One region of the Pararhizobium sp. DWP3-4 genome, then DNA from elsewhere that is predicted to be linked to it. Evidence: riboswitches for the same ligand, from Rfam matches in the RefSeq annotation. Region 1 holds a riboswitch; each other region holds the start of a gene.
What was found. A riboswitch is a leader RNA that binds a small molecule or an ion and turns the genes downstream of it on or off. The one in region 1 is predicted to bind cobalamin.
Positions count from the first base shown of each region.

Region 2: another riboswitch for cobalamin. It lies ahead of nrdH (glutaredoxin-like protein NrdH); the one in region 1 lies ahead of ACP7E6_RS26745 (DUF1636 family protein).
Region 3: another riboswitch for cobalamin. It lies ahead of bluB (5,6-dimethylbenzimidazole synthase); the one in region 1 lies ahead of ACP7E6_RS26745 (DUF1636 family protein).
Region 4: another riboswitch for cobalamin. It lies ahead of cobU (bifunctional adenosylcobinamide kinase/adenosylcobinamide-phosphate guanylyltransferase); the one in region 1 lies ahead of ACP7E6_RS26745 (DUF1636 family protein).

Region 1 is NZ_JAFCXF010000017.1:19,721-26,805, forward strand. Features, by position in the region: gene ACP7E6_RS26730 (LysR family transcriptional regulator) at 1-18, shown strand, start outside; gene ACP7E6_RS26735 (acyl-CoA thioesterase) at 15-461, opposite strand; gene rpsU (30S ribosomal protein S21) at 1,023-1,256, opposite strand; cobalamin riboswitch at 1,907-2,121, shown strand; gene ACP7E6_RS26745 (DUF1636 family protein) at 2,231-2,638, shown strand; gene ACP7E6_RS26750 (ABC transporter ATP-binding protein) at 2,664-3,458, shown strand; gene ACP7E6_RS26755 (ABC transporter substrate-binding protein) at 3,475-4,437, shown strand; gene ACP7E6_RS26760 (FecCD family ABC transporter permease) at 4,515-5,522, shown strand; gene ACP7E6_RS26765 (LuxR C-terminal-related transcriptional regulator) at 5,675-7,085, shown strand, end outside.
Region 2 is NZ_JAFCXF010000024.1:7,462-14,546, reverse strand. Features, by position in the region: gene ACP7E6_RS28255 (alanine racemase) at 1-435, shown strand, start outside; gene ACP7E6_RS28250 (ATP-binding cassette domain-containing protein) at 446-1,183, shown strand; gene ACP7E6_RS28245 (TetR/AcrR family transcriptional regulator) at 1,193-1,849, opposite strand; gene ACP7E6_RS28240 (multidrug effflux MFS transporter) at 2,084-3,283, shown strand; cobalamin riboswitch at 3,625-3,847, shown strand; gene nrdH (glutaredoxin-like protein NrdH) at 4,103-4,324, shown strand; gene nrdI (class Ib ribonucleoside-diphosphate reductase assembly flavoprotein NrdI) at 4,353-4,769, shown strand; gene nrdE (class 1b ribonucleoside-diphosphate reductase subunit alpha) at 4,739-6,892, shown strand; gene nrdF (class 1b ribonucleoside-diphosphate reductase subunit beta) at 7,074-7,085, shown strand, end outside.
Region 3 is NZ_JAFCXF010000001.1:880,255-887,339, reverse strand. Features, by position in the region: gene ACP7E6_RS04185 (NADP-dependent malic enzyme) at 1-1,252, shown strand, start outside; gene ACP7E6_RS04180 (LuxR C-terminal-related transcriptional regulator) at 1,426-2,163, shown strand; gene ACP7E6_RS04175 (acyl-homoserine-lactone synthase) at 2,354-2,998, shown strand; gene ACP7E6_RS04170 (DUF2865 domain-containing protein) at 3,173-4,285, shown strand; gene bluB (5,6-dimethylbenzimidazole synthase) at 4,286-4,978, opposite strand; cobalamin riboswitch at 5,023-5,236, opposite strand; gene ACP7E6_RS04160 (SDR family oxidoreductase) at 5,277-6,098, opposite strand; gene ACP7E6_RS04155 (phytanoyl-CoA dioxygenase family protein) at 6,186-7,085, opposite strand, start outside.
Region 4 is NZ_JAFCXF010000001.1:747,924-755,008, forward strand. Features, by position in the region: gene ACP7E6_RS03520 (cobyric acid synthase) at 1-511, shown strand, start outside; gene ACP7E6_RS03525 (chloride channel protein) at 526-2,316, opposite strand; cobalamin riboswitch at 2,558-2,953, shown strand; gene cobU (bifunctional adenosylcobinamide kinase/adenosylcobinamide-phosphate guanylyltransferase) at 3,128-3,652, shown strand; gene cobW (cobalamin biosynthesis protein CobW) at 3,656-4,720, shown strand; gene cobN (cobaltochelatase subunit CobN) at 4,946-7,085, shown strand, end outside.

The DNA of each region.
Region 1 (7,085 bases):
CGCATCTACGGCGCTTAACCGGCACTGTTTTCGTTGGATGCTGCCTCAGTCTGAAACGCCTCTGCACGTGTCCGCATCTCGGGGTCGATTGCAACGGCGACCCGCCCGACAAGATCGAACCGGACGCTGACCGTGCGGTTGACCGCATGGACGACGCCGTCGAGCGAACCGGACATGACCTGCTCGAACGTCACCGAACTGCGCCCGGCCTTCACCACGCGAGAGTGGATCGTCAGCAACGCGCCAGCTTTGGTCTCGTGCTTGTATTCAACCTCCGAGCGGACATCCGCCCAGCCTCGGCTTGTATCGGCAAGACCGTCTGCGCCGGCGATATGACCAAGAAGCTGAAAACTGGCATCGTCGAACATCGCGGCATAATAGCGAACGTTCATATGCCCCATGACGTCGCACATCCACGGATGGGCCACGCCAACATAAGTGACAAGCGATTGATCCGGCATGTTTTCCTCCCGCACCGCGCCCAACGGCGAGTTTCCCGCCATCGGGCGGCGAAGGCTTAGCGTAACCGCTTAAGGGCCGCAACACGCGGTCACACGAGACGTGGCCGCTGCGAACGTCCTTTCGGACATCCGCCGCAGCGGCCTGTAGGAATTATTTCCTTTATACAGCGGAAATTCACTGAGGGTTGCAACTCGGCCACCTGCAGGGGAATCACATTTGTCTCCCGCGACCGAGGGTGCGCGCCACATGGAGAGCTATGAATGCTGGAGAAGCAACGAGGGACCTGCATCGCTGAAATATGGACTTGCAGAGCCACAAGCCTTTGGAGCTTGCAATGGTACCAGCGTACCAGCAGTCATTAACCGGACCGCTCAAGGAAGAAAAGCACTGCGGGTCGCGGATGCGATCGGCGAACGATCGACCGCCACAGCGCCACCGTCACGGCCGATGGCCGCCGCATCTCTCAAATCTACGTATCCGGAAACAACGAAAACTAGCGCGTCCGGATACCGGACGCGCCTTAGACTAGAAAGCCCCAATCTCGTCGAAAGCCGCCGCTATTAGCGGGTTGGCTTCTTCTTCGGTGCCGGCAGAAGGCCTTCGCGCTGCAGCTGCTTGCGCGCATTCTTGCGCTGACGGCTGATAGCCTCGGCCTTCTGGCGTGCCTTTTTGACGGACGGCTTTTCGTAGGCTTCCCGCATACGCATTTCACGGAAGACGCCTTCGCGCTGAAGCTTCTTCTTCAACACTCGGAGAGCCTGATCGACGTTGTTGTCGCGAACCAATACTTGCATGTGAATCTTTCAAAGTCTGATGTTCACTAAAGAGATGGCAGGGGCAGTAGAGCAATTTACGAACCAAATCCAGAGCGTGGGGCAAATTTTCTCACATAATTCGCCTAGTCTTTTGCTCAAGCCCTCACATTTTAGCAGGAACTCCCTTCATCAATCCGGCGGTTTTCCGCCGGAGACGCTGTAAAACAGACCGCAACGCCTCGCATCCAAGCCGGGATTTACAGCTCTCGCCATCCAGTTTCCTTCCAGCTGCGGCCGTCACTGGCCATAGGTGATGGTGATCGCCCGTCCAATTGTCGCTATCCACACGACAAGGGCAAAGATCGCAACGCTGCGCTCCGGGTGATCGGCGAGATTTAAAAAATTCATTGGACGCTCCAACAACAGATGATGGAGCCTGAATATGCGCAATCCTCCGGTCCGGCGGTTACCGCGGGAACACCGCATTGCCCATACACACCAGGCCGGGGCATTCCGCAAGCATGCGGGGCGGGGCGCCGGACGCTGCAGATCTTACGGCACGACAAGCAACAACCCATGCATCAGGCGCCCAGTCCCGCTTGACGACCACTTAGTAATAAAATAACATTACGTTCACGATGATGATATCGAAAGATTGGAATCCGGCGTTGTCAGGTTGTTGGAATCGTGCGAGATGTCGCTCTGATGGTGCTGCTTCCAGGTGACCCTGGAGCGGCTGAAAAGGGAACACGGTGAGGATGACCCAAAAGGGGCCAAAACCGTGGCTGCCCCCGCAACTGTAAGCGGCGAGCGCATTCACAACATCCCACTGGCCAAAAGCCGGGAAGGGGTGGATGCGCACTGACCCGCGAGCCAGGAGACCTGCCATCATCGATGATCAACTGCAACGGACGGGGTGTTCCGATGGAAAAAATCTGGCTTGAAAGCAGCGCTTTTGCGCGCCTGCACTTTGTCGCCATGTGGACTCCGGACGTTGCCTCCGGGGATAAGACATGGCGCATCATCCACAGCACATCATAACCGTCTGCACCGATTGCCGGATCACCGGAACGGCATGCCGCCCCGGATTGGAACTGCTGGCTCGTCTCAACGACAGCCTGTCGCGCCTGGATATCGCCGGCGGGTCCGACTTTTCGATCGAGGGCACCGTCTGCATGGCCGGTTGCCGGCGCCCCTGCACGATCGCTTTCCAGGCCAGCGGCAAGGCGACCTATCTGTTTGGCGATATCGCGCCGGACACGGATATCCGCGCACTTGTGGATTTCGCCGTGATCTTTGCTGAACGGCCGGATGGCCTGACACGCGAGGCCGAACGTCCGCGCGGCCTCGGAGGCAAGACCATTGCCCGGATTCCGGCCGTTTTCCTTGTGTCGGAACAGAACGGAGCGCGCATCCAATGAAAACCGTGATCCCGGGGGGCAACCGATGAGCTGTGACGGGCGTGGCGCCAGTCTGAACGTTTTGGGCCTTAGCTGGGGTCCAAAAGCCAATCTCCTTCTCGTTCGCGACGTCAGCTTCTCGCTGGGGGCCGGTCACCGGCTTGCCATCGTCGGGCCGAACGGTGCTGGCAAGACATCGCTGTTGCGCTGCCTTTATCGTGGGACGGCCCCGATCGAGGGCCGGGTCGAGATCGATGGCGAGGATATTCGCAAGCTTTCCGCCCGGGCTGCCGCCCGCCGTGTCGCCGTGGTGCTGCAGGAAATGCCGGCAGATTTCGCCTTCACCGTGCTCGATGTGGTCATGATGGGCCGCATTCCGAGACGTCAGGGCCTGACAGGCTGGACGGACGAGGACCGCGCGCAGGTTGCTCACTGCCTGCAGCATCTCGATCTCGCTTCAATGGCCAGCCGCCAGTTCACGACACTGTCGGGCGGCGAGAAGCAGCGGGTGCTGGTTGCCCGAGCGCTGGCGCAGGAACCGGATATCGTCATTCTCGACGAACCGACCAACCATCTCGATATCCGCCACCAGCTGGAAATTCTTCATCTGCTGGCCGGGCTGAAGCTCACCATCGTCACCACGCTGCATGATATCAATCTGGCCAGTACGTTTGCTACCCATGTGGCGCTGATGCGCGACGGCCGGATGGTCGGCTTCGGCCTCCCGGACGACGTGCTGACACCACACGCGATTTCGACCACCTTCGGCGTCACCGCCCTTGCCCATCCGGTAAAGGGCAACGCCGCCGCGCGCTTTTCATTTTCCCTCAAGACCGCCTGAACCGAAAGGACAAACCATGCCCTCTTTCCGCTTGCTTGCCTCTGCCGCGGGGTTCCTCGCCACCGCCCTCATCGCCATGCCGGCGCTTGCCTATCCGGTCACCGTGAAGAGCTGCAACCGCGACGTCACCTTCGAGGCCGCGCCGAAGCGGGCGATTTCCAACGATGTCAATCTCACCGAGATGATGCTGGCTCTGCAGCTGCAGGACCGCATGGTCGGCTATACCGGCATTTCCGCTTGGAAGACATTGGATCAAAAGCTCCGTGACGGTGTCAAGGAACTCCCCGAACTGTCGGAGAAATATCCGACCAAGGAAGTCCTGCTCAATGCGGACGCCGACTTCCTTTTCGCCGGCTGGAACTACGGCATGAAGGTTGGCGGCGAGGTCACGCCCGAAACACTCGCGCCGTTCAAGATCAATGTCTACGAGCTGACGGAATCCTGCATTCACATCATGGCGAAGGCCAAGCCAACGATGAGCGACATGTTTGTCGATATCCTCAACCTCGGCGCAATCTTCGGGGTCGATGACAAAGCCAAGACGCTGGTCGCAGGCTATGAAAAAGGGCTTGCCGACATCAAAAACCGGATTGGCGAGGTCAAGCAACCTGTTCGCGTTTTTGTCTACGATTCCGGCACCGAAAAACCATTCACATCCGGACGGTTCGGTATTCCAACCGCGATGATCGAGGCAGCCGGTGGCGTCAACATCATGGACGATGTGGACAAAAACTGGGTCGAAGTCTCCTGGGAGCCGGTGATCGAACGCAATCCGCAGGTGATCGTCATCGTGAATTATGGCGACGTGACAGCCGAGCAGAAGATTGCCTTCATGAAAGAAAATCCCGCGTTCAAAAACCTCGACGCCTTCAGGAGTGATCGTTTCGCTGTGCTCGACTATGTCGAAGCGACACCCGGCCCACGCAACATAGACGCGATCAGCCGCCTTGCCGACACGTTTCATCCGCGCAGCATGTAGTAATTTTTGATCCAAATTATCCGGCCGGGCGGGTCTATCTGCCCGGTCTTGCTTTCTGCGTACAAAATGGACACGACATGACGAGCGGCCGAATTTTTCTGAGTGTAACCGTACCGGCGATCCTGATCGTTCTGAGCGTCACGGCAGGCGTCTCGCTGGGCGCTGCGCCCATTTCGTTCGTTACTGTCTGGTCGATCGTTGCCAACCACCTGTCGCCGGGCTTGATCAAGGTTACATGGTCTGCCGGCCGCGACAGCATCGTCTGGGATGTCCGCTTTCCGCGGGTTATCCTGGCAGCATTGGTGGGTGCAGGTCTTGCCGTCGTTGGCACCGTGTTGCAGGCCGTGACGCGCAACCCGCTCGCCGACCCGCATCTTCTTGGGGTTTCGTCCGGCGGCACGCTTGGCGCTATCGTGGCATTGCTTCACACCGGCCTCATCTTCGGTCTTGTCACCGTGCCGCTGTTCGCCTTCATCGGTTCGCTCCTCGCCACTATCGCCGTCGTCGCGGTCACGCGGTTTTCAGGCCAGGCGGCCGATCGGCTGGTGCTGTCCGGTATTGCCGTCGCCTTCGTGGCCACGGCGCTCGCCAATCTCATGATCTTTCTAGGTGACCCCCGCGCCGCTCATACGGTTGTGTTCTGGATGCTGGGTGGCTTGGGTCTGGCGCAATGGCCGCACCTTGTCTATCCGGCCGCAATTCTTGGCGTCTGCCTCGCCTGGCTGGTCTTGCGGGCGCGGGAAGTCAACGCGTTGGCCATGGGCGATGAAACGGCGGCGACACTCGGCATCCCTGTTGCCCGCTTCAGGGCACAACTTTTTGTGGTTACGGCCCTTTTGACAGGGGTGATGGTCGCCTTTTCCGGCGCCATCGGATTTATCGGACTGATGGTGCCGCACTTCGTCCGGCTCGTTGCCGGTAGCGACAATGTTCGCGTCATTCCATTGTCGGCACTGGCAGGCGCAGTGGTGCTGATTCTCGCCGATATCGCCGCCCGCGTTGTCATGGCACCGGAAGGCATCCCGATCGGCGTGATAACGGGGCTGGTTGGCGGCCTTGCCTTCATCGCAATCCTGCGGCGTTGAACAAATCAATCGCAACTATACCATGACAAAAACTGGCACCTTCGCGCATTTGGCTGGGGAGCAATCGAAATGGATCAGATTTTTGGAATTTAGGGGAAGCTTATTTCCATCGTTAACTTGCAATCTGGCTCCAGCCTCCGCAAACATATGGAATGGTCACTCAGCAAAGCCGATTTCAACCGCCGGTAAATGGCGGCCAGCATGTCAGGCGCCGCAACCTGCTTCAGCAGTTGCAGCGTGTGGCGCCGCGCCGGCTGACGACCATCATAGCCCCGGCCGGTTACGGTAAGACGTCTTTTGCCGCGCAATGGCACGATCTGTTGAGAAACCACGGGGGAAACGTGGTCTGGGTGCCGTTGGAGGTCGATGATTGCGATCAAAACCACTTCCTCCTCGCCCTGCTGGAAGCCCTTCAAGATCTCCACCCGGGCGAGGGGCGGGGCCTTGATGCCAGCAACATGCCCGTCGCCACACTTTTATCCGTACTCATCACCCGGTTGCGCCGGATCGAAGCAGCAGTCACGCTTTTCCTGGACGACTATCATTTTGCCCAAACGGATGCGACGGAATCCCTTTTGGCAAAACTATTGGCTGCGAAAGAGCTCGCCCATGTCAAATTCGTCCTGATTTCCCGCAGCGCGCCACGGTTTCCCATCTCCGCACTTCGGCTGAATGGTGAACTCAAGCAGATCGGCGTTGCTGATCTCAGTTTTTCGGACACGGAAGCGCAGGAATTCTTTGTCGGACGGGCCGAAAAACTCACGCGCGAACAGATCGGCGAACTCAACAAGCGCACCGAAGGCTGGGCAGTGGCGCTGCAGATGGTACGTGTTCTCGTTGCCGAAAGCAGCGATAGCGCCTCCATTCTGGAGTCCTTCGACGGCAGCAATGCCGAGATGGCCCGTTATCTGTCCGAACAGGTATTCTCCAGCCTACCCGAAGACATTCAGCATTTCCTCGTCGAGACGGCATCACTTCCTGCCATCAGCCGCACGCTGGCTGCAGCGATATGCGACAGCCCGGATGCGGCCACACTCTTCAATCGGCTCGCAGACTATGCGCTGCCGATCGCCACTCTGGATGCCCAAGGAATGTGGATACGCTGCCACCCTGTCTTCAACAGCTTCCTCAAGGAGGAGGCCGTACGGGTTGGCATAGAGACCCATGATTTCCTGCGAAGGGCCGCCCGCTGGTTTCAAACCCGCGACGATTGCGAAGCAGCCGTCCGTCACGCGCTTTTAGCCGGTGACACGGCACTGGCGGCTGAAATCATCGAGACATCCGGCGGATGGCGGCGGGTTTACGCGACCACTCGGGGCGGCACATTGCTGTTTCAAACATTGATCACCAAGGCGGCTGATATAAATCTTTCCGGCTACCCGCTGACAACCCTTGGCCTCTGCGTCATCAGCGCCAAGGCAGGCCAGCTCGACGCAGCCAACCACTATCTGGCGATCGCCGAGCGGGTGTGCACCGGCCAGATATTGTCACGTGACCTGCGTGTGGTGCGTGTGCTGATGTCGCTTTATACCGATCGTTGGGCCAGTACCGCCGATCTTTCCG
Region 2 (7,085 bases), on a different contig from region 1:
CCCGGCAACGGCCTGCACGGCACGACGGCGCTGCATGTCGTGGAAGACCTGCCCGAGCTTCCAGCCGTCTGCTACCTCACCGAGGTCTCTCATCTGTCCGCCGGCAAGGCGTATTGCTTCGGCGGCGGCTTCTACATCGACCCGATCTTTCCGGACTATGACGTCAAGGCGATCGTCTCTGACGAGCCGACGGTCGCGGCATCGTCGCTGCGCAGTGTCGAAGTGCCGCCACCATCGGCCATCGACTATTACGCGATGATCGATGCTGGTGGACCGAAGGCGCCGAAGCCCGGCGACACCGCCGTCTTCGGGTTCCGCGGGCAGGCCTTTGTCACCCGCGCCTATGTCGTCGGCGTGTCTGGAATATCCAAGGGTTTGCCGAAGGTCGAAAGCATCGAGAACGGTTTCGGCGAACCTCAATCCTGGCCGGTATAGGAGAATGACCATGAACACTCAGGCCCCTGTGCTGCAGCTCAAGGACATCCGCAAGAATTTCGACGCCGTTGTCGCCATCGAGAATTTTTCGCTCGATATCTATCCCGGCGAAATCGTTGCCCTCGTCGGCGATAACGGTGCCGGCAAATCGACGCTGATCAAGATTGTTTCCGGCGTCTATGGCCCGTCCTCCGGCACGATCACCATCGAGGGCGAGACGGTCGCGATGTCCAGCGCCACCATGGCCCGCTCGCACGGCATCGAGGTGGTCTATCAGGATCTGGCGCTGGCCGACCAGCAGACGGTCTATATGAACATGTTCCTCGGACGCGAACTCACCAACGGCATCGGCCTGCTCGATCGCAAGACGATGATTTCGGAAACGGAAAAGCTGGTGAAGGAACTCGACGTGCGCATCCCCTCGGCGCACGCGACGATCCGCGATCTGTCCGGCGGCCAGCGTCAGGGCGTTGCGATTGCGCGGGCCACCCGCTGGGCAAAGAAGCTGATCCTGCTCGACGAACCCACGGCGGCGCTCGGGGTCGCGGAAACCGCGAAGGTCGAGGAAATCGTGCAATCGCTGAAGTCGCGCAATATCGGCGTGCTGATCATCAGCCACAGCCTCGATCAGGTGTTCAAGCTGTCGGACCGGATCTGCGTTCTGAGGCGTGGCAAACAGATCGGCATCCGCAGGACTGCGGAGACCAACAAGAACGAGATCGTCTCGATGATCACCGGTGTCAGCTGACGCCGGGACTTACGCCGTCTTGACAGCCAGCGTGTTTGCCTGCGCTGGCCCATAGGCCCGCATGAATGTCCGCACGGCATTGCGGGCCGCAATGTCCAGTTCTGCTTCCGTCGGCGTGACGCCAAACAGCGTGCTCATCTGCAGGTCGGCATTGACCAGTGCCAGAAATTGACGCGCCGCAACGTCGAAATCGTCTGCCTGCAAAAGGCCCTTGTGGGCAAGCCGCGCAAAAAGTGCGGCCAGTGCCGTGCCGATCTTGCCAGGGCCATGCTGGCGCCAGCTTTCGAACAGGTGCGGATAACGCTCGCCTTCGGACTGGACCAGCTTGCGCAGGAATTTTCCATCCTGGTTGCAGATGCAATTGTGGCTGAGGCGCACGGCAAAGGCGACGAGATCGTCTTCGAGATTGTCCGGCTTCTCGGGAAAGGTTGAGAGAGTGGTGAACAGCATGGCGTTTGCCCGGTCCATCACGTCCTCGACCACGGCGGTGAACAGGTTCTCTTTTTCGCGATAGTGGTTGTAGACGGTCTGACGCGAGACGCAGGCTTCGGCGGCGATCTCGTCGATGCTGGCGCCGGTAAAGCCTTGACGGCAAAAGACTTGGGCGGCGGCTTCCAGAATGGACTTGCGCTTGGCACATTGCCCGCGCTGGCTATGCACGGACATTTTCGGCACTGTGTCATGATTGGTTTTCATCGGCCGAAGATAATGCCTCTTGACGTTTTAGACAATGGTGTCTAATTTTACAGCTCTGTCCAATAATATTGACACGGCTTGCCAAGCGTGTGGGCGTCCTCTCAAGCACCGCGCGCCCTTGGCAACGATCACGGTAAACTCCTGAGAGCAACGCGGCGCCAGACCGACCCGGTTTTGTGCGGCCGTTTCTGAAAGATGCCCCCCATGACGTCCTCCTTCTTCCGGACTGCCCTCATCCTCGGCCTGTTGTCGGCCATCGGCCCGTTTGCCATAGACATGTACCTGCCGGCGCTGCCCTCGATCGGGCAGGATCTTGGTGCCGAGAACCATATCGTACAGCTGAGCCTGCTCGCCTTCTTCATCTCCTTTGCGGTGGCGCAGCTGGTCTACGGTCCCCTGTCCGATATGTGGGGCCGCAAGGCGCCGCTCTATATCGGTATCGGCATCTTTGCGCTCGCCAGCATCGGCTGCGCATTGGCAAGCGATATCGAAACGCTGATCGCCTTCCGCTTCCTGCAGGGGATCGGCGGAGCTGCCGGCATGGTCATCCCGCGCGCCATCGTTCGCGACATGCATACCGGCGTGCAGGCCGCCCGGCTGATGTCGCTGTTGATGCTGGTGTTCAGCATCTCGCCGATCCTGGCGCCGCTGACCGGCAGTGCCGTCATCGAGTTCTACGGCTGGCGCGGCGTGTTCTGGGCGGTGACGATCGCCGCCTTCATCGGCCTCATCCTGCTGGCGACGCAATTGCAGGAAACCCGCGTGAGGGAGCACCGTGCCGGGAGTGGCCTGCGCAGCGCCATGGCTGCCTACGGCCTGCTGCTCAGGGACAAGAATTTTCTGACGCTGACCTTCATCGGCGGCCTCGGCATTTCTAGCTTCCTCGTCTATCTTGCCAACTCGCCCTTCGTGCTGATCGACTATTACGGCCTGTCGCCGACGCAATACAGCTTTGCCTTCTCCATCAATGCCGTGTCGTTCTTCGCGGTATCGCAGGCGACCGGCTGGTTCGGCGAACGGTTTGGGCTCGTTCGGGTCATGCGCATCGCCGTTGCAGCCTTCGCGCTGACCATGGCGGCGATGGCCATCGTCATGAGCCTCGGCTTCAATCAGCTGCCGGTGATGGCCGCATTTCTCTTCGTCGGTTACGGCTTCCTCGGCCTCGTCATCCCGACAAGTGCTGTGCTGGCGCTGGAGGAGCATGGCGAAATCGCAGGCACGGCATCGTCGCTGATGGGAACGCTGCATTTCGTCACCGCCGCCGTCGCCATGGTGATCGCCTCGGTGTTCTTCGACGGCACGGCCGTTCCGATGGCCATGGGCATCGCGCTCTGCGCCGTCGGCGCGCTGCTGCTCACCCAGGCCACCATCGGCCGCCGCCGTGCAGCTGCCGCTGCCGAGTGATAGTTGATTCGATCATCGACGTGGTGGCAGACATCGTTGAGACCGGCATGAGTTTGGTGACGGTCGCAGTCGAGCTTTGGTCGGAGACATTGCTGGAGGGCAGCCGCAACTGACGGCGCGCGGCGAACTCGTCATGGTCCCGGCCGGTCCAGACGGGCGCCCGGCGGCACGCGCGTGGCTCATAACTGAAACCGGGGCCGCTGTCCCCGGCGGCTGCCCCACTATCCACAGCCGATTGCCGTGGCGGGCATTAACTCCCCATTATCCACAAAGCCGCAAAAAATATGCACCGCAAGGCATGTTTCCGATGTCTACACATTGACGTTATTTTCCTGTCGTATACTATATCTAGTGTTAAAGGTTCCTCCAAATCGCAAGGTAGGGAGGCTAAGAGGGAATGCGGTGCGCTTGGCCATTGTGGCCGGGCAAAACCGGAGCTGCCCCCGCAACTGTAAGCGGCGAGCGTCTGTTTCATTTCAAGTCACTGAAGCATCAGGCTTCGGGAAGACGGAATGGACGCCACGACCCGCAAGCCAGGAGACCTGCCTTGAACAAAACGTCCACGGGCGGGGTGCCCGGAAGGTCGCGTGATGTGCAGCGGAATGATTCCGCTTTGGATTGCGTTCTTCCGATGCCCGCCAAAAAGGCTCCGGGTGAAGGCATGTCAGTCAATCGAATTCGCAGACCAAGATATGCGGGATCGGCGGCACAGGCCTAACCTCCCGCAAGTATCGCAATGCAAGACCCCACGATCGGATCCGCGTGCAGCGGCTCGGAGCCTTTCGTGTGCCAGCAACATCACAGACCACGAGGACCATCATGAACATTACCGTCTACAGCAAGCCTTCCTGCGTCCAGTGCACAGCGACCTATCGTGCGCTCGATCGTGAAGGCATCGACTATCAGGTCGTCGACATTTCCAAGGACGAGGACGCCTTCGCGAAGGTCATCGGCCTCGGATACCAGCAGGTTCCGGTGGTGATCGCCGGCCAGGACCATTGGGCTGGATTCCGTCCTGACAAGATCAGCGCGCTGTCCTGAGCGCGGCCTGAGTGCGGATGGACAAGCGATGGGCCTGATCGTCTATTATTCCAGCCTGTCGGAAAATACCCATCGCTTCGTCGCCAAGCTCGGCCTGAAATCGGCCCGCATTCCCGTCAGCACCAGCGCCGAAACGCCCGACGTGCGCGAGCCCTTCGTCCTCATTTTGCCGACCTATTGCGGCGATGACGGCAGGGGCGCCGTTCCCAAGCAGGTGATCCGCTTTCTCAACAATGCGGGCAACCGATCCCTCATCCGGGGCGTGATCGCCGCCGGCAACAGCAATTTCGGCGAGACGTTCGGTCTCGCGGGCAATGTCATCTCGGATAAATGCCGGGTGCCGTACCTCTACAGGTTCGAGCTTCTGGGTACGGACGAGGACGTCGCCAATGTCATCAATGGATTGGAACGATTTTGGACGTCTCAACGCTCGAACGCCCTTTGAAGGCGACGGAAACCGCGATTGACTATCACGCGCTGAACGCGATGCTGAACCTCTATGACGACGAGGGCAGGATCCAGCTGGACAAGGACCGGCTGGCGGCGAAGCAGTATTTCCTCCAGCACGTCAACCAGAACACCGTGTTCTTCCATAATCTGCGGGAGAAACTCGATTATCTGGTGACCGAGGGCTATTACGAGCGCGAGGTTCTCGACCAGTATTCGTTCAACTTCGTGCGCGACCTCTATGATCACGCTTATGCCAAGAAGTTCCGTTTCCCGACCTTCCTCGGCGCCTTCAAGTATTACACCAGCTACACGCTGAAGACATTCGACGGAAAACGCTATCTCGAGCGCTACGAGGACCGTATCTGCATGGTGGCGCTGGCGCTGGCGCAGGGCAACGAAGCGACAGCGCGAGACATGGTCGACGAGATCATTTCCGGCCGCTTCCAGCCTGCGACGCCGACCTTCCTCAATGCCGGCAAGAAGCAGCGCGGCGAGCTCGTGTCGTGCTTCCTTCTGCGTGTCGAGGACAATATGGAATCGATCGCGCGCGGCATCAATTCGGCGCTGCAACTGTCCAAGCGCGGCGGCGGCGTTGCCCTGTCGCTGACCAATATCCGCGAGGCCGGCGCCCCGATCAAGCAGATCGAAAACCAGTCGTCCGGTATCATTCCGGTGATGAAGCTGCTGGAAGACAGTTTTTCCTATGCCAACCAGCTTGGCGCCCGCCAGGGGGCAGGGGCCGTCTATCTCAACGCCCATCACCCCGATATCATGCGCTTCCTCGATACCAAGCGCGAAAATGCCGATGAGAAGATCCGCATCAAGACGCTGTCGCTCGGCGTCGTCGTGCCCGATATCACCTTCGAGCTGGCGAAGAACAACGAGGACATGTATCTGTTTTCACCCTACGACGTGGAGCGCGTCTACGGTGTGCCGTTCACCGAAATCTCGGTGACGGAAAAGTACCGCGAGATGGCGGACGATGCCCGCATTTCCAAGAAGAAGATCAAGGCCCGCGAATTCTTCCAGGTTTTGGCCGAAATCCAGTTCGAGAGCGGCTATCCCTACATCATGTTCGAAGACACGGTGAACCGGGCCAATCCGATCGCCGGCCGCATCACCATGAGCAATCTCTGCTCGGAAATCCTGCAGGTCAGCGAGGCCAGCGACTATAATGACGACCTATCCTACAAGCATATGGGCAAGGACATTTCCTGCAATCTCGGCTCGCTGAATATCGCAGCGGCGATGGACAGTTCCGATTTCGGCAAGACCATCGAAACGTCGATCCGGGCGCTGACAGCCGTGTCCGACATGAGCCACATCTCCTCGGTCCCGTCGATCGAGAAGGGCAATGACGACAGCCACGCCATCGGTCTCGGCCAGATGAACCTGCACGGCTATCTCGCCCGCGAGCGCATTTACTACGGCTCGGAAGAAGGCGTCGATTTCACCAACATCTATTTCTACACGGTGACCTACCACGCCATCCGGGCATCGAACCGGATCGCCGTCGAGCGCGGGTCGAGCTTCAAGGGCTTCGAAAAATCAAAATACGCTTCCGGCGACTATTTCGACAAATACACCGAGAAGGAATGGGTGCCGGCGACCGGGCGTGTCGCCGAACTGTTCAAGACGGCTGGCATCCACATCCCGACGCAGGAAGACTGGCTGGCCCTGAAGACGGATGTCATGACGAGCGGCCTCTATAACCAGAACCTCCAGGCCGTGCCGCCGACGGGCTCGATCTCCTATATCAACCACTCGACCTCCTCGATCCATCCCATCGTCTCGAAGATCGAGATCCGCAAGGAGGGCAAGATCGGCCGCGTCTACTATCCTGCGCCGTTCATGACCAACGACAATCTCGACTATTACCAGGACGCCTATGAGATCGGCCCTGAGAAGATCATCGACACCTATGCGGCAGCAACCCAGCACGTCGATCAGGGCCTGTCGCTGACCCTGTTCTTCCGCGACACGGCAACGACGCGCGATATCAACAAGGCGCAGATCTATGCCTGGAAAAAGGGCATCAAGACGATCTACTACATCCGCCTTCGCCAGATGGCGTTGTCCGGCACCGAGGTGCAGGGCTGCGTGTCGTGCAGTCTGTGATTTGATGCACTGCCGTTTCAGTCACGCTTGAGCCCGGAACCCCCTCATCCGCCTGCCGGCACCTTCTCCCCGATGGGGAGAAGAGACGAGCGGCTAGCGCGAGGTTCCCCTCGCCCCTTGGGGAGAGGGCAGGGTGAGGGGGCCAGGCGCCCTGTAATATTTTGTTGAGGAAAGATATCCCATGAACATCGCC
Region 3 (7,085 bases), on a different contig from region 1:
AATGAAGATGGCGGCCGTGCGGGCCATCGCAGCCCTTGCCCGCGAAGAGCCGTCCGACGTTGCCGCCCGGGCCTATTCCGGCGAAACGCCAGTGTTCGGCCCGGATTACCTGATCCCCTCGCCGTTCGATCAGCGCCTGATCCTGCGCATCGCGCCGGCCGTCGCCAAGGCAGCCGCCGACAGCGGCGTCGCCAACCGGCCGATTGCCGATTTCGACGCCTATCTCGACCAGCTCAACCGCTTCGTCTTCCGCTCCGGCTTCATCATGAAACCGATCTTCGCCGCCGCCAAGAATGCCCAGAAGAACCGGGTGATCTTTTCGGAAGGCGAGGACGAGCGCGTCCTGCGTGCCGCCCAGGTGCTGCTCGAAGACGGCACGGCCCGGCCGATCCTGATCGGCCGCCCGCATATCATCGAGACCCGCCTCAAACGCTACGGCCTGCGCATTCGTCCGGACGTCGATTTCGAGGTGGTCAATCCGGAAGGCGATCCGCGCTTCCGCGACTATGTCGACGATTATTTTGCGCTGGTCGGCCGCCTCGGCGTCATTCCGGAAGCAGCCCGCACCATCGTGCGTACCAACCAGACCGTCATCGGCGCGCTTGCCGTGCGCCGTGGCGAAGCGGATGCGCTGATCTGCGGTGTCGAAGGCCGCTACAGCGCTCATCTCCGCGCCGTTTCCCAGATCATCGGCAAACGCGAGGGCGTGCTCGACTTCTCGGCACTCAGCCTGCTGATCTCGCAGCGCGGCGCCACCTTCCTCACCGACACCTACGTGACCTTCGATCCGACGGCCGAGGAGATCGCCCAGAAGACTGTGATGGCCGCCCAGGAAATCCGCCGCTTCGGCATTACCCCACGCGCGGCTCTCGTATCGCATTCCAACTTCGGCTCGCGGGATTCGCAAAGCGCCTTCAAGATGCGCAAGGCGATGCAGATCGTCCGCGAACTCGCACCCGATCTCGAAGCCGACGGTGAAATGCACGGCGATTCCGCCATTTCGGAAACCTTGCGCCGCCGCGTCATGCCCAACAGCACGCTGGCCGGAGAGGCCAACCTCTTGGTCTTCCCCAATCTCGACGCCGCCAATATCACGCTCGGCGTCGTCAAGACGATGACCGACAGCCTGCATGTCGGACCGATCCTGCTCGGGACGGCCCTGCCCGCGCATATCCTGTCGCCGTCGGTAACCTCGCGCGGCGTGGTCAATATGGCAGCGCTGGCCGTGGTGGAAGCCTCCTACCCGGCTTGATTTAAACTCGATTGAGCCGGCTTTAAGCCGGCTCAATCGAAATGTAATTTTGCTCAAAAATACAATTTTAAATTGTAAAATTTAAGAAATTTCTATTAACCAAAGATTGCACTAGACAAAGTCTAGAAACCATTATCATGGTAAATTCCCTTAAATAAGAGGGTATTTGCAGCATGACTGACCAACAGGCATTCTTTGACCTGCTGGACATTATGGAAAACGAAAAACTCGTTGAAGCAAAACGGTTTTTCGCCCTGATGCGCAGCACTTTCTGTATTGCAAATCTACTGTATGCCGATGTCGATGTTCTGGCGACAGGCTTCGCGATTCACCGGCTACATCATACCTTCAGTACCTGCGCGGCCAGAACCTATCTCGATGAAGGATTTCGGCGGATCGACCCTATCCTTCGGCTTACCATGGGCGGCATCAGGCCGGTGGACTGGTCGGCCGCCCGCCAACTTCATCCGGAAAGTGAACCGCTCTTTTCCGCCGCCGTGCGATTGGGGCTTGGCATCGACGGTGTGACGTTGCCACTTCCGACACCCACACGCCGCCTGGCCTTTTTGGCGATCCATGCCGATGTCCCAGCAGAAGAGTGGTCGGCCTACCGGCGCAACCATTTGCGCGACTTTCAACTGCTGGCCAATCTTTTCCACGCGTCCGTTCTGGAAAACGACAGCCGGATTGAGCTTTCGGAGCATGGTGCCAAGATGTTGACCCATCGTGAAACAGAAGTGCTCGGCTGGACCGCTGCCGGCAAGAGTTATTGGGAAATCGGTACGATCCTCGGCATTTCCGAACGCACCGTCCGCTTCTTCATGACCAATGCCCGCCGGAAGCTGAACGTCGTTTCCAATACACAGGCTGTTGCCCAGGCCGTCCGTCGCGATCTCATTCCCACGTTCTGATTTCCCCACGCGGCGCTGCGCGCGCCAGCCCGATATCACCTCCCCTGTTTCTCCTGACGGGATGTCCTTGCGGACCTCCCGTCAGGAGAAACATGTCTGCGTGCATTGGAAACCTGTCACTACCGACAGTTATGCCGGCCGGCGATCCCTGACAGCATTTGCTCCTCGCATACGAACACAGGAGCAAACAATGATCAGGATTTTCAATCGTAACACCGGCAAGCAGCATCCGCGCGATCTCGACGCCATGTTCCGGCTGCGCAAGCGTGTCTTTCACGATTTTCTGAAATGGGATGTGTCGCTTCGCGGCGACTGGGAGATCGATCACTATGATGATGCCAATCCACTCTACGTGCTCTCCTATTCGGAGCAGACGGGCCGCCTGCGCGGTGCGCTGCGGCTGCTGCCGACGCTTGGACCCAACATGCTGGATGACACGTTCCCGATCCTGCTTGGTGACAATCCGCAGGTGCGCAGCGCGTCCGTCTGGGAATCCAGCCGTTTCTGCATCGATCCGACCATCTCGCAGGATCGCGGCTCCAATCAGGTGACGATTGCGGCGGCGGAACTGATGTGCGGCGTTGGCGAACTCGGGCTGTCATCCGGTCTCAGCCACATCGTCACCGTCACCGATGTCTTCCTGGAGCGCATGTTCAGGCGGATGGGCTGCCCCGGCGAGCGCATCGGAGAGCCGCAGCGGATCGGTTCCGTCTACGCCGTGGCCGTTGCCTGGGAGGTCACGCCCGACCTTCTGGAACGGATGAAAAGCGTCGCGGAAATCGGCGGATCGGTGCTGGAAAGGCCAATGTCCCTGGAAACCGCCCGGGCGGCATAATTGCCTTGCCCCGGGAGAGCCGCCGATTGTGGCTCTCCCGCCTCGCCTCGCATTAAACTCCCGCCTGCCGTTAACGCTGCCAAGCAGCAACCGTTGCAGCACCGTGGAATGACGTTATGATAAGGGCAAAGTCAGAGTGCGCAGGATGTTCCTTCGTACCCGGCACGTGCCGGTATGCTCAGGCGAGAGAAACACGTGACCTTCCGTTCGAAATCCTTTGCGGCGCTGATCGCTCCGCTTCTTCTGGTCATGACGACCACGGCCGATGCCTCGGCTGTGTGCGAACGGCTGAATGCCCGCCTTGCCAGCCTGCCGAAGATCGTTGCCTCCAATGCCAATCTGCGCGACTACACCAGCGCGATCTCCCGCCAGAACCTGGATCTGCGGCAGGCCCGCAGCGATCTGAGACGGCTGGGATGCAGTTCAGGCAGCGTCATCATTGTCGGTGGCCCCAACGAAGACGCCTGCTACAGCCTCGACGCCGAAATCTCTCAGATGGAGATGGATCTCGAAACGCTGAAAGCCCGTCGGCAGAATCTTCTGGAAGGCGGCGCCAGCGACATCACCCGGCGGCGCATCCACGCAGCGCTTGCCGCCAATCGCTGCGCCGAGGAGGAGGATGAAGTCCTCAGTGCCGCCGTCGAAGAGCCGGAAACCCACCGCAACATCCTGAACGATCTGCCGCCGATCAGTGAAGACGAGCCGGACATGCGCGGCAGCAACGCCGACTTCACCACGCCGGATGACGGCTTTGGTCCAAGCGCGGACTATCCGGGCAGCCTGCGCACCATGTGCGTGCGTACCTGCGACGGCGCGTTCTTCCCGATCTCGTCGAACTCGTCCCCGGCCGATTTCCAGCGCGATGCCGAAACCTGCCAGCGGCGGTGTCCGGGAGCGGAGACGGCGCTCTACTATCATGCCCTGGCGACCGAAGAAACAAACCAGATGGTCTCCGCCGCCACCGGCGAACCCTATGCCGACCTGCCGTCGGCTTTCGCCTACAAGACCCGCGATTTCAGCCAGCCCGGTCAGTGCGGCTGCGCTCCCGCCGGACGCACGGCGATACCACAGAGCACGCCGGACGACGGCAAGGGCGTTATCAATGTTCGCACCCGCAAGAAGGCCGACCCGGTCGAGGTGAAGACCCCCGTTGCCGATCGGCCCTACAATCCGCAGGACAACAAGGTTCGCGTTGTCGGCCCGAGCTTCCTGCCTTCGCAGGAAACCTCGATCGACCTCAGGCATCCAACCGGCCCCGGATATCAGGAACTACAGCAGACCAACTGATCAATCGACTGGTCGCGCCCCCCAGCAATCGGAAAACACCAAATCCTTGAGCGGCAAGCGCTGGCGCCAGCCTTTGACGGCCAGTTCCGGCTCGGCATGGAGCGTGTCGACATAACCAAGGCAGAGCCAGGCGATGATGTCGACGTGATCGGGAATGTCGAGCACGTCCTTGATGTCGCGTTCGTGAAAAATGCTGACCCAGCCGACGCCGACGCCTTCGGCCCGTGCAGCAAGCCAGAGATTCTGCACCGCGCAGACGGTGGAAAAGGCATCCATGCGCGGATTGTGCGTCCGGCCGAGAACGACCTTGCCTGCCCGGGTCGGATCACAGGTCACGCAGATGCTGACGGGCGCCTTGCGGATCCCTTCGAGCTTCAACGACCGGTATTTGTCCCGTACCTCGCCCTCGAACATCAGCGCCGCCTCTTCGTTGGCCCGCTGGAAGGCTTCGAAAACACGAGCGCGCCGGTCCTCGTCCCGGACGACGATGAAATTCCATGGCTGCATGAAGCCGACCGACGGCGCGCTGTGTGCGGCAGCGAGCAACCGCCCGATGAGCGCGTCCGGCAGGGGCGCCGGCAGGAACTGGTCGCGCACGTCGCGGCGGGTTTCGATGGCGCGGTAGACGGCGGCGCGCTCGTCCGATGAGAATGCGTCCGCCCTCACAAGGCGGTCTTGTGGTTCAGTTTGCATCGTTTGATCCCCAACAGTGCGAAACCTCCCGCCGTCCGCGCGGGGCTGGTCCATCTCGTCAGGCCGGTCTTCTGACTGCGGATCATCCGGTTTTGCCGCCTTCCCGGATCGATTGAAGATCCAGTGGCAGAACTCTGAAATGATTCAGAGATTCGTAAAAGCAAAGCCGTCCCCGTTACAGCGCTGGGCACGTCCCGGATTTTCACCGGATTCCCGATTCTCCTGCTTGCGCAGGCACCTGAACGAAACGATGTGGCCATAGCGGGCCGCCGTTTGCAAGGCGGCCCGCCGGTTCTCATCAGATCGCCGCGACCGGATGCGGCGATCCATCATAAGCCCCCCAGATCGACTGGTCGAAGCAAATCATCGAACCGGTCATCAGGCCGGATTCCGCCGACGACAGATACGCGCAGGCGCGCGCCACTTCCGCAGGATCGACCAAGCGGCCGAAGGGTTGGCTGACCGCCGCCTTTTCCAGCCAGTCGGTGGGCGATCCGTGGAATTCGCGCTGAATGCGGTCCTCACCTTCGGATGCCATCCAGCCGATGTTCAGGCCATTGACGCGGATCCGGTTGCGCAGCACCGCGTAGGCCGTGTTCTTGGTCAGCGTTTCCAGCGCGCCCTTGGACGCGCAATAGGCAGAGATGAAAGGCTGCCCGGCCATGGCCGACATCGACCCGATATTGACGATGGTCCCCTCGATTTTTTCCCGGCGCATGACGTTGATGGTTTCCTGCATCAGAAAGAACGGCGCGCGCACATTGATGGCAAACATCCGGTCAAACAGTTCCGGGCTGGTATCGAGGATCGTGCCGCGATCGGTAATCGCCGCCGCGTTGACCAGCGCATCGACCCGGCCAAATTCCCTGTCGCAGGCAACAACCACCTTGCGCGCATCCTCGACCTTTTCCAGATCGGCCTGCACATAGACGACCCGGGTTCCGGTCGCCTTGCCGATCTCGGCCGCCTTGGCCTCGCCCTTGGTGGCATTGCGGCCGCAGATGACGATGCCGGCCGCGCCGCGCTCGGCAAACAGCGTCGCGATCGCCGCCCCCAGGCCTTGCGTTCCACCGGTAACGATTGCGATCTTGCCGTCCAGACGGCCATAGTCAGTGCTCATTGTCTTTCCTCCATTTCGATATCGCCGATGCCAAAAAACTCCCGCCCGGCATTCGGGCAGGAGTTGAAATTGCAAAACATGGGTCCGTTAACTGAGCTTCTTCTCCGATTGCTCGGCAAGCGCCGCTACGAATGCACTTTCCTCCCAGCCGCCGGACAGAGCTTCGTGCATCAACTGCGCCTGCGTCTTCGGGGCAAGCCCGCCCAACGGTGGATCCCGGTCGAGATTGGTCGGGAACGAATAGCCCTCGGCACAGGATGCGATGGCGCAAGCGGCTTCGCTGCCAGACAAGCGCCCATCCGCCAGCATCGCCTTCAAGGCCGGATAGAGCACGGCGCTCATGCGTTGCCGGTTGACAGTTTCCATCGCCCGACCGAAAGCCGAGGAAACCTGCAACAGGTTTGCCACCCGCTTGATCCCTTCGGAACGATTGGTTCCCGCCGCATGGAACAGCGCCGGATTGAAGAACACCAGATCGCCCTTTTCCAGCGGCAACTGCACATGGTGGCGATCGAAATACTCGCGAAACTCCTGGCGTTTCAGCGCCAGATAGCCCGGAACATAGGTCTGGCTGTAGGGCAGGAACAAAGTCGGCCCGCTTTCCAGCGGCATGTCGCAATGCGCCACCGCCCCCTGCAGCGTCAGGACCGGCGACAGCCGATGAACATGTGCCGGAAACTGCTCGATGACGGACGAGGTCAAGAAGCCGAGATGATAGTCCCGGTGTGCCGATTGCGCCGCTCCGCCCGGATTGACCCGGTTGACCTGCGCCGTCATCTGGTAGCTCGGCCCGAGCCAGGCCTCGCTGACCAAAGCGATCAGGGCGTTGCCGTAGTAGGCGGCAAAATTTTCAGGGTCGCGCAGGCAGTGCTTTTCCAGCGAATTCCAGATCCGGTCATTGGCGCCCGGCTTGGCAAAATGATCGCCACCGCCAGTGCTGGTCTGGTGCTGCTCGTTGATGATATCGTCGAAAATGCCGCTCGCGAT
Region 4 (7,085 bases), on a different contig from region 1:
GGACCATGATCTGCAGGCACATGTGCGGCGCGGCGGCCGTGTCATCGGCATCTGCGGCGGCTTTCAGATGCTCGGAGCGCGCGTCACCGATCCGCACGGCATCGAGGGCAATATCAGTGAGATCGATGGGCTTGGCTTGCTCGCAGTCGAAACGGAGATGGCGGCGGAAAAAACGGTGCGTAACAGCAGCGCCCGCTCGGCGATCTACGATGTGACGCTGGAAGGCTATGAAATTCACCTCGGCCGCACCACCGGCGCTGACTGCGCCCGCCCGGCGGTGATTATCGACGGCCGGGCAGACGGGGCGGTGTCGGCCAACGGCATGGTCAGCGGGACCTATCTGCACGGCCTGTTTGCCAGCGACGCCTATCGTGCGGCACTGCTCAAAAGTTTCGGCATCGAAGGCGGCGGCGAAAACTACCGCCTCTCGGTTGACCGTGCGATCGACGATGTCGCAGCCGAGCTGGAAGCGGTGCTTGAGCCGCGATGGCTCGACAGCCTGATGTCCTGAGCGGGGCGAACCCTTCAGATTTCTCCGGATGCCTCGCGGCGTCTGCGGTCAAGCTCTTCGCTGTAGCGTCGCAGCGTATGGCTTTCCGTCAACAGGCCGACGACGCGCCGTTCGATGAGATTGTTGACTACGGCCAGCCCATCGCTCTCCGTGGTGTCGAACAAGGCGGCTGCCTGCTTGGCGTTCATGTTTGGCTGCAGGAAATCGTTGGGAAGGCGGATGAAGCCGGAAAGGTCCTGCTTTTCCTCGCTGGCTTCGATGGGGCTGGCATAGACTTCCGGCACCTGGATGATGCCTGCATATTTTGCGCCATCGACGACGACGACCCGTTGTGTCGATCCAAGCGGAAAATCTCTCCGGAAATCCTCCAGCGTTGCCTGCGCATCGATTGTACGGACATCTGTACGCATAAGGCGGCCGACGGTGAGGTTCCGGATCCAGCCAACATCATGAGCACTGCGGATGCTCTCGCCGCGCAGGTGAAAACGCCAGGTGGCGAACGAGTAGCCGAAGGTGGTGCGCACAACGAGCGAGGAGGTGATCACGGCCGCCAGAACAAGGACGGTGATCGGGAAGTCGCCGGTGATTTCCAGCGCCAGGAACGTCATCGTCAACGGTCCGCCGATAATGGCAACCGCCAGCGAACTCATGCCGACGACCGCATAGATGACCGGCGTCAGCGTTGCCTGGGCAAAGACGTAGGGCGCGGAAAAGGCAAACAGCTTGCCGAGCAGCGCGCCCATGAACAGCGACGCAAAGAACAGGCCGCCGCGAAAGCCGGAACCGATCGAGACCGCCGAGGCGAGGGATTTCATCAGGAACAGGCCGATCAGCATCGGGATTGCGGGCGAACTGGCGAGATTGAGATGCAGGGCACCGTGACCGGCCGACAGCACCTGGGGCGACACCAGTGCCAGAAGGCCGACGACGATGCCGCCGAGCGCCGGGCGCGCGGGAGCGGGGATAAAACTGCGTCGGGCAAGCCCCTCGATCAGCGAGACGCCCTTCATCAAGAGGATGCCCATGGCAGCGCAGAAGCAGCCGAGCAGCAATGCCGGCAGATAGTCGGCCGGGACGACGGCGCCGAACTGGCCGACATCGATGGTGAAATCGCCCGCATACAGCCATCTGGCCACGAGATTGGCGATCAGGGCGGAAACGACGACCGGCGTCAGCGACACGATCGTATAGGTGCCGATGATCAGCTCGAAGGCATAGAAGGCACCGGTCAGCGGCGCATTGAACGCGGCGGCGATGGCGCCGGCAGCGCCGCAACCGACCAGGGTGCGCAGATCCGAGCGGCGAAGCTGCAGCGAGATGCCGAGCTTGGAGGCGATGCCGGATGCCAGCTGCGTGTAACCGGCCTCGAGCCCGACGGAGGCGCCAAAGCCGTTGGAGATCAGGTTCTGTATCGCGACGACGATGCTGTCGGTGAGCGAGAGACGGCCGCCATGCAGGGCGTTGGCCTCGATCGGATCGACCATCGGCTTCTTGCGCCAGGATGCCAGAAGCACCATCACCAGGCCGAGAATGATCCCACCGGCCACCGGCGCGATCAATACGGAAATTTCGCCCTGCAGATTGCTGGAACTCAGCCTTTCATCATCGGCAATACCGAAAATCAGGCTGTGCAGGCGGCTGGATATGATGCTCATCGCGGTGACGGCAAGACCCGACGTAACACCGACGATCATGCCCGCGACGACCAGGCCGAGTTCGCTCCGCCGCGCAAAGGCCCGCATCCGCCCGAGATCGAAAAGCAGCGAGAGATAGCCGAGCCGCCGCAGGTTAAGTTTCGGAATCATCTTCAGCTTCATTGCCTGGCCATCCTGTCTCTGCGCCGTCGTGGGCATTTCCGCTTTGCTTCGAATTGCGAAAACCGCCTGTCTTTTTTTCTACGCAATTTCGGACGCAAAACCGCTGCGCACTTCCGCTGGAATTGCTCTAGAAGGCATGGTCTGGGAGATCAAGCTTAGTCTTGCCGAGGCCGGGCCAAACCATGGCGGCGAGAGAGTGCCGCAATTGACTTGATCCAGGCGAGCGCCTAATCATCGGTCATTGGATGGTTCCCGATATGCCGTTGCATGTTGGGAGTAAATGGGAATGCGACGGGCCGGACCCAGACCGGGCGTCCTTATCGCAGCCGACCCCGCGACTGTAGAACGGTCAGGGTTCGCCATCCGGGAAAGCCGATGTTTCCGGACTGTCCGCATTCGCGGCAGCGGTAAGGATCGGCCCAACCGGAAAAGCCACTGGAGTAGCATCACGATCTGCCGGGGCCGGACGCCTCTAAATCTACGAATCGTCCACCTCTTCGTGATATCAGTCGGTTGCGGTGACGCAATCTGGCGCAAAAACTCCGGGAAGGCGAGGCGGGCCCGTTCGTCCCTTTTGGGGCGTGGCGCCGTGAGCCAGGAGACCTGCCATCCTCAAGGGCCCCGTCTTCGATAGGGCTCGCCCAATCCAGGGAGAGATACTCCCGACGCCAGCACGGAGGTTGTCATGGCTTTATTATCCCGTTCCCGGAACGGCCTGTTTCGCGTTGCCGCGAATGCCGCTTTGCGTGACCCAAGGGTTCCTGTCCTTTCCGGCGCGCGCTGAGGCCAGGATCTTTTCATGACATCGATACTGTCAGGCAGCGTGCTGGTTCTGGGCGGCGCCCGTTCCGGAAAATCCGCTTTCGCCGAAAAACTCGTGACGGCGTCGGGTCTGCGCATGCATTACGTCGCGACCGGAAGGGCCTGGGACGACGAGATGCAGGCAAGGATTTGCGAGCATCGCGATCGCCGCGGCGCCGATTGGCAGACCCATGAAGAGCCGCTCGACCTTGCCGGCTGCCTGAAGGCGATCGATGCGCCTGATCGCATCGTTCTGATCGATTGCCTGACGCTCTGGGTCACCAATCTGATGATGGAGCATCGGGATATCGCGGCGGAATTTGAACGGCTTGCGGCCTATGTGCCGCTGGCCAAGGCCAAGCTGGTCTTCGTCTCGAACGAAGTCGGGCTGGGCATCGTGCCGGAGAACCGGATGGCGCGCGACTTTCGCGACCATGCCGGCCGGCTGCACCAGATCATTGCGGAGATTTCCGCAGACGTCTATTTTATCGCGGCTGGATTGCCGCTGAAAATGAAGGGTTGATCCATGACCGTTGAAAAAGCCGCCCACGGCAAGATCCCAGCCACCGTTATCACCGGCTTTCTCGGTGCCGGCAAGACGACGATGATTCGCAACATCCTGCAGAATGCCGGCGGCCGGCGCATCGCGCTGATCATCAACGAATTCGGCGATCTCGGTGTCGATGGCGACGTGCTGAAGGGCTGCGGCGCCGAAGCCTGCAGCGAGGATGACATCATCGAGCTGACCAATGGCTGCATCTGCTGCACCGTCGCCGACGATTTCATCCCGACGATGACGAAGCTGCTCGAGCGTGAAAACCGCCCGGACCATATCATCATCGAAACGTCCGGTCTGGCGCTGCCACAGCCGCTGATCGCCGCCTTCAACTGGCCGGATATCCGCACGCAGGTGACCGTCGATGGCGTCATCACAGTGGTCGATAGTGCCGCCGTCGCTGCCGGACGCTTTGCCGACGATCATGAAAAGGTCGATGCCTTGCGCGTCAACGACGACAATCTCGATCATGAAAGCCCGATCGAGGAACTGTTCGAAGACCAGCTCACCGCTGCCGACCTGATCATTCTCAACAAAACCGACCTGCTCGATTCGACCGGCCTTGCCTTTGTCCGCAACGAGGTTGCGTCACGCACCAGCCGCAAGCCGGCGATGATCGAAGCGAAGAACGGCGAGGTTTCCGCCGCCGTCCTGCTCGGCCTCGGCGTCGGCACCGAAAGCGATATCGGCAACCGCAGGTCCCATCACGAGATGGAGCACGAGGCCGGCGAGGAGCACAGCCATGACGAATTCGACAGCTTCGTCGTCGAACTGGGTTCGATTGCCGATCCGGCCGCCTTCATCGAAAAGCTGAAGCCGATCATTGCCGCGCATGACGTGCTGCGTCTAAAGGGCTTTGCCGATATCCCCGGCAAGCCGATGCGCCTTTTGATCCAGGGCGTCGGCGCCCGCATCGACCAGTATTTCGACCGCCCCTGGGCTGCCGGCGAAGTGCGCCGCACCCGCCTGGTCGTCATCGGCCTCCACGACATGGATGAAGCCGCCGTGCGTGCCGCGATCGCTGCGGCGGTTTGAGGGCGCTTTGACCGGGCGAGACCATAACCCCTCCCCAACCCCTCCCCACAAGGGGGAGGGGCTTGGACTGCGTTTGCCGCGCCTTTCGTGGCTGTTTGAACCGTTCGGAGTACGCTTCTTGGATGAGGTTACCGGGTTTGGCATAAGGGTTCGGCAGATAAGCCCCGCCCCCTTGTGTGCAGGGGTTGGGGAGGGGACTTCCTTATCCAGCACGGGAGACAATGCATGCATCTCCTCCTAGCCCAGAAAGGCACGATTACCGACGGCGAGGAGGCGATCGATCTCGGTCAATCACCAGCCGATATTCTGTTCCTGTCGGCAGCCGATACCGAGCTTTCGTCGATTGCTGGCGCGCACCGCACGCGTGGAGGAAAGTCGAGCCTGCGGGTGGCAAGCCTTCTGACGCTCAAGCACCCGATGTCGGTCGATACCTATGTCGAGCGCACCGCCCGGCATGCCAGGCTGATCATCGTTCGCCCGCTCGGCGGCGCCAGCTATTTCCACTATGTGCTGGAGGCGCTGCATGCAGCCGCCGTCACCCATAAATTCCAGATTGCCGTGCTGCCGGGCTGCGACAAGCCTGATCCCGGGCTGGAGCCTTTCTCGACCGTCTCTGCCGAAGACCGCAACCGCATGTGGGCCTATTTCACCGAAGGCGGCGCCGACAACATGGCGCGGCTGCTGCGCTATGCCGAGGCGCTGATCGACGGCGCGGAAAAACCGGAATCGGCAGCGCCGCTGATGAAAGCCGGTATCTGGTGGCCGGGGCGGGGGGTGATCGGAGTTGAGGCCTGGAAGAAGGCTATTGGGTTTAGTGCCGCCGGTAAGATACCCCCCTCTGTCAGCTTTGCTGACATCTCCCCCTCAAGGGGGGAGATCAACGCGCGGCATACACGCCAATCCCAAGCGGAATTTGAGATTGCGGAACCTGATGTGGGAATGCGGGAGCGTGCTCCAGCGATCTCCCCCCTTGAGGGGGAGATGCCCGACAGGGCAGAGGGGGGTATGCCTCCGAGAAACAAGAGCATCCCATCCCATTCGACGGTGGTAGCGGGAGAGGGGCTCGAACCCCCGACCGTTGCCCTCTGCTTCTACCGCGCGCTGGTTCAAAGCGGTGAGACCAAACCTGTCGAGGCCCTGATCGAAGCACTCAGTGCCGAAGGTTTGACGGTGCTGCCGGTGTTCGTGTCCAGCCTCAAGGATGCCGTGTCGATCGGTACGCTGCAGGCGATCTTTGGCGAGGTGCCGCCCACCGTGGTGATGAATGCCACCGGGTTTGCGGTTTCCGCGCCCGGCGCCGACCGCAAGCCGACCGTGCTTGAGTTTTCCGATGCGCCGGTCCTTCAGGTGATCTTTTCAGGCTCCTCGCGGGCCGCCTGGGAAGCCTCGCCGCAGGGCTTGATGGCGCGCGATCTGGCGATGAACGTGGCACTGCCGGAGGTCGATGGGCGCATTCTGTCGCGGGCCGTCTCGTTCAAGGCGGCGGCTGTCTATGACACCGATGTCGAGGCCAATATCGTCGGTCACGAACCGCTGGCCGACCGCGTCATTTTTGCCGCCAAGCTGGCGGCCAACTGGGCGAGGCTGCGTCAGGCCGCAACGGCCGATCGGCGCGTGGCGATCATCATGGCGAATTACCCCAACCGCGACGGGCGGCTCGGCAATGGCGTCGGCCTCGATACGCCGGCCGGGACGATCGAGGTGATGAAGGCGATGGCCACCGAAGGCTACGTCATCGATTCCATCCCTACCGACGGCGACGCGCTGATCCGCCACCTGATGGACGGCCCGACCAATTCGGTACGGGCGGATTGCCAGATCCGCGAAACGCTTTCGTTGAATCAATACAACACCTTCTTTGCGTCCATTCCCGTTCAGATTCAGGCTGAAGTCACGGGCCGATGGGGCGAGCCGGAGAGTGATCCATTCTTCCGGGACGGCTGCTTCGCCTTGCCGCTGACGCGTTTTGGAAAAACGCTGGTCGGCATCCAGCCGGCGCGTGGCTACAATATCGATGCGAAGGAAACCTACCACTCGCCGGATCTCGTGCCGCCGCATGGTTATCTGGCGTTCTATGCGTACCTCCGCCGCGAATACGGCGCTCATGCCATTGTCCATATGGGCAAGCACGGCAATCTCGAATGGTTGCCTGGCAAGTCACTGGCGTTGTCGGAGACCTGCTACCCGGAAGCGGTCTTCGGTCCGATGCCACATCTCTATCCGTTCATCGTCAATGACCCGGGCGAGGGAACGCAGGCCAAGCGCCGCACCAGTGCCGTCATCATCGATCATCTGACGCCGCCGCTGACGCGGGCGGAATCCTATGGTCCATTGAAAGACCTGGAAGCGCTGGTTGACGAATATT